DNA from 4 places in the Paenibacillus apii genome. Region 2 is predicted to be linked to each of the others. Evidence: riboswitches for the same ligand, from Rfam matches in the RefSeq annotation. Region 2 holds a riboswitch; each other region holds the start of a gene.
What was found. Region 2 has a riboswitch for cyclic di-GMP ahead of G5B47_RS21410 (S-layer homology domain-containing protein). Riboswitches for the same ligand answer to the same signal wherever they lie in the genome.

Region 1 (3,208 bases), on a different contig from region 2:
CGCCTGGTCTTCCTTCGGCGTCAAATAGAGCTGGACCGCTTCACCGGCGGCTACGGTAAGGTCAAGGTCCAGGTAGGGCGACACGCTTCGGTCGTCCACCGAATAGGCGGCGCCGAGCGTGCTGCTGTCCCGGTACTGCTCCACCCGGTACGCGCCGCTCTCCGGCAGGGTGACCCGGACGCTCACATGGCGCGCCGGGGTGCCGGCCGGCTCGAAGTTCACGACGCTGATGATCCGCTTGTCGGATGAAGCGCCGATCGGGGATGCTCCGAGCGCGCGCGTATCGACGGCGCGGACATAGATCTTGCGGCCGGCGGATTCGTCGCCGCTCAGGAAGGTGTAGGGCAGCGGCGCGCCGTGAGTCGCATACGCCGCCGCCAGGCGGCGGAAGGTGCGCAGCCGTGTCTCGCCGCCCTCCGCCGAGTTGGCCGCCCAGGCCGCCGTGTCCGCCGCCCGTTGTGTGCTCCAATTCGCCGGACGGGCGAACAGCGCATAGTTCGGGGACGACGAATCGAATGCGGTATGCTGCATGATATGGTCCGCATAGCCGATGTTCCCCCGCATTTCCCGGTCGAAGGCGGCGGCGAATTTATACGCCGATGCGCCGAATTTGCTCTGGTCGGCATGAAGATCGTTCGCTCCCGATTCGGTCATGACCATTTCCTTCGGCAGCCCTTCTTCCGTGCCGCCGCCATAGGTAAGCAGGTTCTCGTTCAAGGCGCCGCCGCGTCCCTGCGCAAGTCCGGACAGCCCGTAGCTGTGGCCGTTCGTCAGGTCCGACAGCGCTTCGATCGGCCGCCGCTGCGCGGGGTCCCTTTCCCAGCCGTACGGTGTACCCTTGGTCGGCCAGTAGGCCCAGCCGGGGGCAACCATCTTGACCCAAGGGGTGTTGGCCTGCTCCGACTTCAGGAACTGGGCCAGCTCTACAAGCGAGGCTTGGTTATGATTGAACACGCCGGGCTCATTGTCCATTTCAATATAAGAGAAATACGAGCCGTAATCGGCCATGAACTGGCGGTAATACGCCTTCATGCTGTCCGGTACGTGACCGGCGGTCATGTCGGCGCTGTTCATAAAGTCCGTGCCGAAGATCCCTGTCACTGGCTGGAGGTTCAGATCCTTCAGGGTCTGAAGGTAAGAGACGATGCCGCTTTGCCACAGTTTCCTTGTGTCGGACCAGAAGCCAGTCCGCATCATATTTCCGCTGTAGGCAACGCCGAGCCATTCTGTTAAATCAGGCAGAAGCCGGGTTACATCATCGTTGAACACGAATGTATTGGTGATGGCGGTGCCCAGATGAACATACCGGCCGTGGATTGGCTCGGAGGCCGGGGCGGAGAGCGCGGTCATCGACAGCTCGTCCCACTCGTACCACAGGTACCCGTCTCCCGAAGTGCTGGAATAGGACCCTGCGTATACCTCTAGCTTCAGCGTGTTGTCTCCGGCCTTCAGCAGCTCATTCGGTATATACAGACGGTAGAGGTCGCGGTAAGCGAAGGCGCCGCCGCTGCCGGCCGTACCGGCAATCTGCATGAGTCCCGCCAGCCTGCCGTTTGAATAGACGGCCATTTGAGGAACGGAAATATAGGCGTTCAGAATATGAACGTCGAATTCCAGGCCGTATGCAGGCAGAGTTGGAAGTGAGTAATTGAGGCTGAGCGTTTTGTTGACGCTGGCCTTCATCCCTTTCGGGAACGACTTCCAATTGCCGGACTCGGCATCCGGCGAATAGACGGAGTAAGAAGCGGTCATGGCTTTGAAATCGGAGAATTCGGCGGAGCTTCCGTTATGGACGCCGATGGTCCAGAGCGTTCCGGCAGGCACCGACTCCGGCTCTGTGGCGGCTGCGGAATCACCGTACACGTCTTGTGAAACAGACACAGGATTGGAGCCGCCCGTCTGCTGATCGGCGAAGACGATGCCGGCGGGATTGGACGGGCTGCCGATGGCAAGCCCCAGCGCAAGCAGCGCAGTGATGCCTTTGGCGAGGATGCGGGAGCGGAAACGTGAAGCCTTTCTTGGGGTTTTTTCGGGTAATTCGGGGACAGGTTGACACTTTGATTGGCATTGGTTCATCATGGTGAATTCTCCTCCGGTTCAAAATATCCCTTTACGCCGCCGGTTTGCTCGGGTAAGCAGACCAGTGCCCGGATTGGGCGGAGGAGGAATAACTTTTAACAAACGCGGCAATTCGTTCAAACGGCAGCAATCGTTCAAAAAGCTCTTCCCCCGGAATGCCAGGCTGCCGCGCTCCATAATGGGCATAGCGAACCAAGGACATTCTTTTTCCGGCAGCACGGCTGCCACCTTCGTCCTCCGCATGACGGGGAACGAAGAAGGCCCTATGGCTTTGCGTCCTTGCCTTTCGACAAGTTTGCCTTTGTCACAATGGGTGAAGCTGGAATGATGCAAAAGATGTGAAACTCAGGACCTGCGCGTCAGGCGGCAGATCATTGTGGAAAACAGCTGCGGCTGCGGCTGCATAGGCGGGAGGGAAGAGAATAGTGGGAAAAAAGGTCTGAAATATGTGGAAAATGATAGCCGATACAGCCTATATAAACCTTCCAGCAGTTCAATAGTAGTATCGGACCAGTGCAGAGAAATTGTTAGTCATCAAACAAGGAATGGTTCTTTTTAACCTGTTAAGAATGTAATGGATAGGTACAAATGACTATGTAGTCTCCCGTTCCACCAGGCTGAACGAGAGCGGCTGGAGCTGCGGATTTCGCCCGAGCAGCGCCGGAGCCAGCAGCAGAAAAGCGTTCTCCGCCTGGCCCGCGATCGGATTTCGGACGGTGGTTATTCCGAGAGTCCGTGACAGCTCCGAATCATCGAAACCGACGATGGCCAGATCCCGGGGCACGTCCAGCTGCTGCCTGCGCGCCTGGCTAAGAACGCCCGCCGCGACCAAATCATTGGCGCACAGAATCGCATCGGGCCGATCCGTTCCCTCCATCAGGGACTGCACCACCCGCTCGCCGTCGCGAATGCTGTAAATGGAGGAGTAATACCATTTCTCGGCAGCGGGGAGACTGTGCTTAGACATGATATGTTCATAGGCCAGCCGTCGGCTCCTGGTATTGATGCTGCCTGGGCGGCCGAAAGCATTGGCGATACGCGAATAGCCCCGCTCGATCAAATGCTCCAGGGCGAGGGCATAACCGTCATATTGATTCATGGCGACCGACGGTATTTCCGGATGGTCCAT
Region 2 (3,208 bases):
CCAACCGGCTGAGTCAAAGCTAAAGAATAGCCGCCCTTCCTTTTCGGCAGAGCCCTTGCTTCTGCACCCTCAAAAGAGCACCAATCGGTGCTTTTTTTATACTGAAAAAAGGTTTGACATTGACGCTGCGTAAAGGTGTACATTGAGCTTGTGAGGAGGTGCCATCACGGAATACACAGTGCAAAAACTCGCGAAGCTTGCGGGGATCAGCGCGCGCACGCTGCGTTATTACGATGAATTCGGGATTTTGAAACCGTCACGGATCAACTCCTCCGGTTACCGCATCTATGGCCGGCCCGAGGTCGATCTGCTGCAGCAGATTTTATTTTACCGCGAGCTGGGTCTAAGTCTGGAGAACATTAAGGCTATCGTAACCTCGCCCTCGTTCGACGGGACGAAAGCGCTGAGGACGCATCATGGCAGGCTGCTCGCCAAAAGAGAACAACTCGACCGGCTGATCTCGAATGTGGAGATAACGCTGGCCGAAAGGGAAGGAAGGATTACAATGAGCGACACCGAGAAATTTGAAGGCTTTAAACAAAAAATGATCGAAGACAACGAGCAGGCCTACGGCACGGAAGCGCGCGGGAAATACGGCGACGAAGCCGTCGACCGGTCCAATAAACAGCTGATGAACATGACCGAGGAGCAGTATGCGGCCGTTCAAAAAATGGAAGAGGACATGTTCGCTTCGTTGGCTGAAGGCATGAAGACCGGCGATCCCGCCGGTGAGGCCGCGCAGCTAGCCGCCGATCTCCATCGGCAGTGGCTCACATTCTTCTGGGGCAGCTATTCCCCGGAGGCCCATGCGGGGGTCGCACAGATGTACGTGGAGGACGAACGCTTTACCGCCTACTATGACAAGCGCGGAGCGGGGCTTGCCCGCTTCCTTAGAGACGCCGTACACGCCTACACGTCCAAATCAAACTGAAGAATTTATCGAGTTTCGCTAGGCTAAGCCAGGGCAAAATGTTTTTTTCTCTGGCTTTTTTATCTGCATATTCATTTACCGCGTCGCACCAGTCCCCCCTTTACGGCAGTGCTTCTTCGGTCAGGCAGGGCAAAAAATTTAGATCGAATAAATGGGACTTTTGTTGTATGATGGGTGGGATTGGATAATAACCCCTGGGTAATTAAGCCCTGGTAGGTTGGTCTTAAGTCAATCTGTAGAATAAGAAACGGCAAATCCGTACGAAAGTCGGAGACGCAAAGCCACGGGTCTAAGCAAGGTCGCTCCTTGTATGACAGCCGGGTTACCTATATCTCTTCACGGGTTGGCTTTTTTGTTTTGCCATTAATTAAGTTATGAAAGGGAGATTGTATGTTGGGAAGGTTACTAGGTAGAGTTGCATTCATCATTATGTTTTTTGTAGTGCAAGTCTTATCTTTCTCGGGGCTCTCGTATGCAGAAAGCCAAGCTTCATTACATGACATTAATCGTCATTGGGCCGAGGAAGAAATAAAAGAATGGATAGGCAATGGATTGATCTCGGGCTACGCCGATCGAACCTTTCAACCTGATAAAGTCATCACCCGGGCAGAATTCATATCGCTGGCGAACAAAGCGTTTGGTTTTTCCCATAAGTCTGACCAGACCTTTAAAGATGTCCCGCAGGGAAAATGGTTCTACAACGATGTATCCAAAGCCAAATTTACAGGCTACATCTCGGGGTTCGGAGACGGCACCCTCAGGCCTGACCAACCGATAACGAGAGAAGAGTCTGCCAAAATCATTTACCAGCTTATGCAGCTGGAAGAGGGGACAGTAACGAGAGATACTGAAGCCTTTCAGGATGAACAGCAAATGTCTGCCTGGAGTAAACCATACATAAAAGCGGTTGCTTCCAAAGGTTATCTGAAGGGATATCCGGATAAAAGCTTCCGTCCTCAGAAACCCATCACAAGAGCTGAAGCTGTAGTGGTGCTAGATCAAGCTGTAGGTCAATTGATACACCAGCCTGGAACCTATGATCTGAAAAATACGGTTGGCGGGAACTTAACGATCAACAGCGGCGGAGTCACCCTAAAGAATGCTGTCATTAAAGGCGACCTCATCCTGGCAGCGGGAATTGGCGAGGGCGAGGTGCTGCTTGATCACGTAACCGTTGAAGGAAGAACCATTGTGAACGGCGGCGGGGAGAACAGTATCGTCATTCAAGACTCTATGATGAACCAGGTGATGGTTCAAAAGGATCTCGGACGAGTCAGACTTTTTACGAAGGGCGATACAAGCATCAGCAGCACTGTCGTCAAATCGGGAGCGAAGCTGGAAGAAGACCAGGGAAACGAAGCCTTTAAATCGGTTTCCGTTGAAAGTACGTCAGTCAATGATGTCGTGCAATTTGAGGGCACTTTTGCAAAAGTCGCAGTAAAAACGACGGTAACGATCGAAATTTACGATCAATCCACCATAGCTCTGCTTGAAACTTACACAGGTTCAGAAGGGTCCGCTATCAAGCTGCTGGATACTGCCGTATTGAAGGAGATCATTCTGCAGGCAGCCGCGAAGATCACAGGAGAAGGAACTATCCTTAAAGCCGAGATTAATGCGGAAGGTGTTAGCTTCGAGCAACTCGTACAGGAGTATATTCTCTCGGAGACGGTGAAGGTCGTGGTAATTGGCGGGAAGGAAGTAGGAAGCAGCAGCCCGGTTCCGACGGTTCCTTCGCCAGGAGCAGGGGGCAATCCTCCGGGGCCTGTATCTCCCGCGCCCGCATCTCCGGCGCCCGTATCTCCCGCACCCGCATCTCCGGCACCCGCATCTCCGGCACCCGCATCTCCGGCACCCGCATCTCCGGCACCCGCATCTCCGGCACCCGGACAGCCGCCTGTAGGGCAGCCTGCCCCCGAACCGGGTAAGGTACTGGATATTAGAGCTGCTTTTATTGTTCAGGACAAGCTATACACCCTGTATCAGGCAGACGATGATTATTCGGCCGTAAAATGGAAGGTCACAAATTCGGTCACACAGGACACGTACCAGACCGAATATGCCGAAACGGTACAAGACGTTGGAATCTACAGCATCCCGGGCGGAGCGCTTCCTCCGGCGTCGTATAACGTCACTAATCCGAATTCGTCTCAGCATTATTCAGGAGTTATGTTATCCAGCGTTACGGTTAACGACAGCGTGTATGCTAAAGTTTATTATAGCGGCACCGAGATGATCTCTTATCAAATCAATGACTGCTACACCGTCCATGATCTT
Region 3 (3,208 bases), on a different contig from region 2:
CATGCGCGGCGGCCCGGACGATCTCGTCCAGCATCGGAACCAGCACGTCGGTGCCTTCCAGACTGAAACGCTTCTGGCCGACGAACGTCTTGTGCAGGAAGGTTTCGAAATGCTCGACCTCGATCAGCCGATTCAGCAGAGCTTTGCGCTCGGACGGCGTCAGCGGGGCGGGAGAGGTGGCCGATTCGGCCTGGTTGTTCAGCCAGCGGAGCTCGGATTCGTCGTGGACATGGCCGAATTCATAGGCGATCGTCTTTGTATAAGTCTGGCGCATCCGGTGATAAGCGTCCCAGCCTGTCTGCACATCCGGCGGAGCGTTCTCCCAGATAAGCGAGGCCGGCAGGGCAAGCAAATCCTCGCGCGTCAGTTCGTAAGTCTCGGGGTTCAGCCATTTGGCCATGGAATCCTGAACATGTTCCAGCGGGTCGATATCGGCCGCCAGATGGCCAAAGATGCGAATGTTCGCGATCAGCTTGGAGGCTCTCACCGCTTTCCGGAGCCAGTCAGTGTCGCCAGACAGCGAGGGTCCGGGAGCTTTGGCGGCCTCGGATGTCAGCGGTGGAGGGCCGTAGATGGTGAAAAGTTCGCGGTAGCGGGCTTCGACGGAAGACGGATCTTCAGTGAACTGCTCGTATTTTTCCTGGATGTAGCCCAGATTAGGACCGTAATACTTGCTCCAAACGGATTCGCTATAGGACTCATTGGCTGACATAAAAAACATCCTCCTAACGGATAAACTCCAGGCAGGCGCCGAAGGGCGGTCTGTACAGGAGCTGCAATGATTACGTTTACATTCTATTATAAAAATAACCGATTATAAAGGTATGGCTTCCATCCTATTGTGCTACTTTCAATATAGGTAATCAATTCAACCTTTCGTCCAATCCGTTCGAAAAAAGGCATGAGTAATCACGGCGGTCTTCCCTTGGCCGACCAGCACCTTATAGACCGCATCGGGAGAGGTGATAAACTCTAATTATCGGGCCTATATGACTAGATAAATAATTTTTTACGTTCAAAAAATATGATTAGGGGACTTGAAAAAGGGGTAGTTGTAATTTATAGTCCTTATATACTACAGACTACTAAGAAGATACATAATTGAAAGCGATTGCTATATAGGGATTATCATTTCATCCTGATTTGATCTTCCCTTCCGCGCAAATTATATGGTTTCCATCATTCGACACACTTTCGGCCAAGTCTTTTGTATAATAACCTTTGCAACCTAGTAACAATGATGATCGTAACCAGATCCTTAAACAAGGGTCCAGTAAAAGGTAAACCTGCTGAAAAGCTGGGGCACAAAGTCTCGGGTCTAAGGTGATCTTTAGAAACTACGACGGCCGGACTGCCTGGGGACAAAAATCTTAGGAGGAGATTTTTTGGATAAGTCCAACCAGGGGAAAATCGAAGAACTGCAGACGGTAGAGCTTGATATGGAATGGGTATATTTGCTTCTGAAGGCGAAGAAGCAAGGGATTCATGCGGATGAAATTCGTCGGTTCTTCAATGACAGGACGCTGAAGGCTATGTAGTGGAAAGGGTCTGACAAGATAATCAAATTCATAATGACAGAGGCCATGGCGGCGCGGCGCCATGGCCTCTTTATGTCGGTATAAGAATCTGCAAGCTGCATGTCCGCACCTTCTTATATTGCCCGCGGACAACGCATTATTGATCCTTTTGTTCAAGCCGCCATTTCTGGTAATCCAGAAACTCCTTGAACTCGCGTTTGCTTACACCTGAGGCCATGGCCTCCTGAACCAGCTTGAACCATTCGGAATCGAGCGGTTCCTCCTGCGAATCGGAAAGCTCTCCGTAGAGAAGAACGTGAACGGGTACGTCCAGAGCTTCGGCAATTTTCTCGATGAATTGGATAGAGGGGTTGGATTGGATGTTGCGTTCAACATTGCTTAAGTAGGATTTGGCCACATCGGCCTTGCCCGCCAGCTCGGATAAGGATAATCCCTTCTCCAGGCGGAGCTGCTGAATGTGCTGCCCTATGTTATCTGGCACGACTAGTTACGCCCCCCTCCTTGCTTTTTTGTACTAGTATAGCAAACGTCCGCAGACATGGCAAAACCGGCATTTTCCAGATTTGCCCGAGAAATCCGAAAGGTGCCGGCAATGCAGCTTTATGAGCGGACATATGGCCTTCCCGGCGGCGCTGCGCCGAATGAAGGGTCAGGGCAAGCGTACGCCCCGCGAACTGACATACAGGTCATACCATTCTTTGCGGGTAAGCTCCAGCTTGTCTGCGTCTTTGCAAGCCGCGATGCGCTTCGGGTTTACCGTTCCGATGACAGGCTGAATCGCGGCGGGATGCGTCATCAGCCAGGAGAGGACGACAGCCTCCGGAGTTGTCCCTTTTTCTTCCGCCAGCTTTTGAACCAGGCGAGCGGTGCTGCGGACCGCTTCCGGTTCCTCGTCTCCCAGCGGCCGTCCGCTGTATTTGCCTTGGGCAAGCGGTCCCCAGGCCTGAAGCTGGATATTCTCCAGCCTGCAATGCTCGATCGTCCCTTCGGGCAGGCCGTGGTCCTTCCAGGCTTCCTGGTTCACGCTCACGACCGAATCGATCCAGAAGATTTTCTCCAGGCTCATTTCCAGCTGATTGACGATAATCGGCTCGTCACTGTAAGCCTGAAGCAGCTTGATCTGTCCTGCGCTCATGTTGGAAACGCCGAAGTTCCGGACTTTGCCGGACTCCTTCAGCAGGCGGAGCGCTTCGCCGACCTCTTCCGGGTCCATCAGGGGATCGGGCCGGTGCAGCAGCAAAATATCGAGGTATTCGGCGCCGAGGCGCGACAGAATGCCGTCCACGCTGCTCAGGATATGGCTCTTGGAGAAATCGAACATATTGGAGCTTTCGCCCGGCTCTGCCAGCTTGATGCCGCACTTCGACTGAAGAATGATGCTTTCGCGCAGCTCAGGGCGTTCTTTAAGAACGGCGCCGAATACCTTCTCCGCTTTGCCGCGTGTATAGATATCGGCATGGTCGAACATATTGATGCCGACCGAGAGCGCCGCTTCCACAGCTTCATGTCCTTCCTTGATGTGCTCTTCGGTAACCGGCTCGCGGTCCCAGCCTCCGCCAAGGCCCATGCAGCCCAGGACCAGCCGGCTTGCGGGGATTCCGCGTTTGTTCAGCGGTAACGTTTTCAATACAATCCCTCCGACATGTGATTGATGACAACAAGGCTATTGT
Region 4 (3,208 bases), 110 kb from region 2:
GGGCTTGGCGATGGTACCGGCGTCGGTGTCGGACTTGGCGTAGGTGTCGGTGTTGGACTCGGTGACGGCGATGGTGTTGGGCTCGGCGTCGGTATCGGTGTCGGCGATGGTGTCGGCGACGGACTTGGCGTCGGGCTTTCCGACAGCATTGGCACCGTATACGAAGCCAGAGCCGTACTAATTTCATCGCGGGTTAACGTAAAACCGTTGTTCAGAAAACTCTTGATTGTAGTCGTGGTGTTGTTTTCATAGAGCATTTTGCCCCAGGTCATCATAAAGACCCATTTACTCTGATATTTGGGCAGCATTGTAGGGTCGGGCATTTCACCATTCTCGCCAATGGCAATCGGCTTGCCAGCGGCCAGACTTAACAGATCGTCATAATAGCTCTGTCTGTAATCCTTGTTGTAAATGTCCGCCGCCAGAATATCCACTTTATCTGCACCGGGATAAGTATTGGCGTAAGGATCGGCCCAGCTGTTCGGAGCATTCGGGCTCCACACCCAAATCAGGTTGTTCAATTTATGAACATTGACAAAACGGTCGTACATAATATTCCAGAGGTCGGTGAAATTGGTCTTCTTGCCCCACCAGAACCAGCCCCCGTTCATTTCGTGATAGGGCCGCCACAGAACGGGCACTCCGGCATCGCGCAGGGTTTTCAGCGAAACCGCCACCTTGTCCAGCTCCGTGATCAGATTTTGGTACTCCGGGGTTCCGGGTGTAACATACTTGTCGAAGTCGGCCTGGGATAACGACATCTGCACATTGGACCAGCTGTATGATGTTCCCGGCAGATTCTCGTGGAACGTCATCGCGACGATGCCTCCGGACTTATACCATTTGATGGCGCTGTTCACCACATTTTGCCGGAGCCATGTTACGGCGCCGTCCGTTTGGCCGTTGATCGCGCCAAGCTCATATCCATGGAGAGCCGCATATCTGCTGCTCGTAACTTGAAGCTTGTTGTTGAACTCGTCCGGGCTTTCCAGATAGTCGTGCTGACCGGTGATGATTCGGGTACCGGAAATGGAATACAGGTAACTCAGCAGCTTGACCGCTTCGGGTGAAGCGTCGGGGGTCACCGGCGCTGTGGACACAGCCGCCGCGGAAACGGTCGATGCGCTTCCTCCGCCCATGAACGGAACAAATGATAGGAGCAGAGTCAGGGTTACCAGCATGTAGAACAATCGATACGTACGGTGAACTTTCAATTTCATCTTCCTTTCGGTAGCCAGGCTGCCTCTCTGAAATGGAGAGGCCCTATGGCTTTGCGTCCCTACCTCGCGATAGGTTTGCCTTTGTCGTATTGGAAGGCTTAACCTTCTACCGTAAATATCGACGGTGTACAATTAATGATGAAGACTGATTTTCATAATCTTCTAATAAATGAGTCAAAAGACCCGTTTAACAACCTTGTTATATGGTTAATAAGTAGGTTATCCCTCGTTCAGGCATTATTACGAGATAAACTGCTGCAGTTCAATATCCTTCCAATCCAGCGTTATGCGGATATTATCCTCTTCCACCAGCTCCGATCCGGTTTGAACCTCGATGAATTCCACATCGGTCAAAGCGAGAATGCTGTGCTTCGTTCCTTCCGGTATGCGCACAACGTCTCCGGCTTTCACCTTATGCAATTTTTCGTTGAGGATGATACTGGCTTCCCCGCTGATGAAGGTCCAGATTTCGCTGCGCTTGAGATGATACTGGTAGCTGATATTTTTTCCCTCTGCGATAAAAATCCGCTTAGTCAGCACTTCATTGCTTTCCTGGTATTTGACGTAATCGATCACCTTATAGTGGCCCCACCGGCGTTCCTCGTACATCGGTCTTTGCTCCGTGCCCTTCAGCACCTCTTTGATGCGCGGGCTTTCCGATTTGTGAGTAACGAGGATGCCGTCCGGACTCGCGGCGATAATCAGGTCCTGGGCGCCGATTACCGTGATCGGAATGTCAAGCTCGTTGACAAGGCAGCTTGTAGAGGAATCATCGGTCAGCACGCCCTTGCCCAGTTGGTTGCTCGCCATTTCCTCGGTCAGCGTATTCCAGGTTCCCAAGTCCTTCCAGAATCCGTCATACGGCTGGACAACGATCTTGTCTTCCTTTTCAACCACTTCGTAATCGAAGCTGATGGAAGAGAGCAGCTTATACTGCTTCTGCAGCTCCTCGTAAGTCAAAGGCAGCCCTTTTTGCTGTAAAATATTAAGCAGATATCCCAGCCGGAAGGCGAACACCCCGCAGTTCCACAAGGCGCCCTGTCCGATCAGTTCTTCGGCCCGCAGGCGATCCGGTTTCTCCAGGAAACCGCTAACCGGTCTTACCTCTTTCTCCGGCGCGCCGCCCGAAGGAATGATGTATCCGTATTTCTCCGAGGGATGCTCCGGCACAACGCCGATCAGCGCCAGATTCGCGCCGGTATCGTCAAGCGCCTGCTCCAGCTGTGAAACCGAGCCGAAGAAGGAGCCTTCCACATAAGGATCGACCGGGAGGATCGCGACGGTCTCATCCGGGCGAACGCCTTCTACCGAATACAGGTAGACAGCCGTCAGCGCAATGGCCGGAAACGTATCGCGGCGCTCGGGCTCGACGATGATCTTAACATCCCCGCCCAGCTGGCTTTGGATCATCTCCACCTGCCCGCGTCCTGTCGCCAAATACGACGATTCCGCAAGTCCCGCTTCTCCCAGCTGCCGCCATACCCGCTGAACCATCGATTCCGGCTCACCGAGCGGGCTTTCCAGCACCTTCAGAAACTGTTTCGACCGAGAGTCGTTGGACAGAGGCCACAGCCGTTTTCCCGAACCGCCAGACAATAATACCAGTTTCATAATGATACCCTCCCTCATAATGGTCATGATACAGCTGTGAACAGCCTGCTTTTTAACGGGATATCTCTTGGTAGCGGCGGCGCCGCGGCTTAACCTGCTTCGCCCGCGGCCGCGCCGCCCCTGATCCGGTTCGTCACATACCGATATATACCGCTTATACCGCTCCTGCCACGCTTGGAGACAAGCCGCTGAGTCCGCCCATCCGCGGGCGTCCCACCGAATAATACTCCAGCCCGGTTCCTTCGATTTGTTCTTTGGAATAGACGTTGCGCCCGTCGATCAGGACCGGCTTGCGCATTCCTGCGGCCAGAAGGTGCAGATCAATATCCTTGAACACGGCCCAATCCGTGAGCAGGCAGACCGCGTCGCTGCCGGTT

Region 1: another riboswitch for cyclic di-GMP. It lies ahead of G5B47_RS20050 (CBM35 domain-containing protein); the one in region 2 lies ahead of G5B47_RS21410 (S-layer homology domain-containing protein).
Region 3: another riboswitch for cyclic di-GMP. It lies ahead of G5B47_RS21995 (anti-repressor SinI family protein); the one in region 2 lies ahead of G5B47_RS21410 (S-layer homology domain-containing protein).
Region 4: another riboswitch for cyclic di-GMP. It lies ahead of G5B47_RS20990 (glycosyl hydrolase); the one in region 2 lies ahead of G5B47_RS21410 (S-layer homology domain-containing protein).

The regions. Positions count from the first base shown of each region.
Region 1 is NZ_JAAKGU010000011.1:51,957-55,164, forward strand. It holds gene G5B47_RS20050 (CBM35 domain-containing protein) at 1-2,079, opposite strand, end outside; cyclic di-GMP riboswitch class I at 2,288-2,389, opposite strand; gene G5B47_RS20055 (LacI family DNA-binding transcriptional regulator) at 2,672-3,208, opposite strand, start outside.
Region 2 is NZ_JAAKGU010000012.1:174,162-177,369, forward strand. It holds gene G5B47_RS21400 (exonuclease domain-containing protein) at 1-23, shown strand, start outside; gene G5B47_RS21405 (MerR family transcriptional regulator) at 179-931, shown strand; cyclic di-GMP riboswitch class I at 1,171-1,261, shown strand; gene G5B47_RS21410 (S-layer homology domain-containing protein) at 1,361-3,208, shown strand, end outside.
Region 3 is NZ_JAAKGU010000013.1:120,317-123,524, forward strand. It holds gene G5B47_RS21990 (2-oxoglutarate dehydrogenase E1 component) at 1-712, opposite strand, end outside; cyclic di-GMP riboswitch class I at 1,270-1,359, shown strand; gene G5B47_RS21995 (anti-repressor SinI family protein) at 1,386-1,538, shown strand; gene G5B47_RS22000 (helix-turn-helix domain-containing protein) at 1,675-2,019, opposite strand; gene G5B47_RS22005 (aldo/keto reductase) at 2,188-3,165, opposite strand.
Region 4 is NZ_JAAKGU010000012.1:69,101-72,308, forward strand. It holds gene G5B47_RS20990 (glycosyl hydrolase) at 1-1,214, opposite strand, end outside; cyclic di-GMP riboswitch class I at 1,227-1,310, opposite strand; gene G5B47_RS20995 (sugar phosphate nucleotidyltransferase) at 1,461-2,831, opposite strand; gene G5B47_RS21000 (UDP-glucose dehydrogenase family protein) at 2,986-3,208, opposite strand, start outside.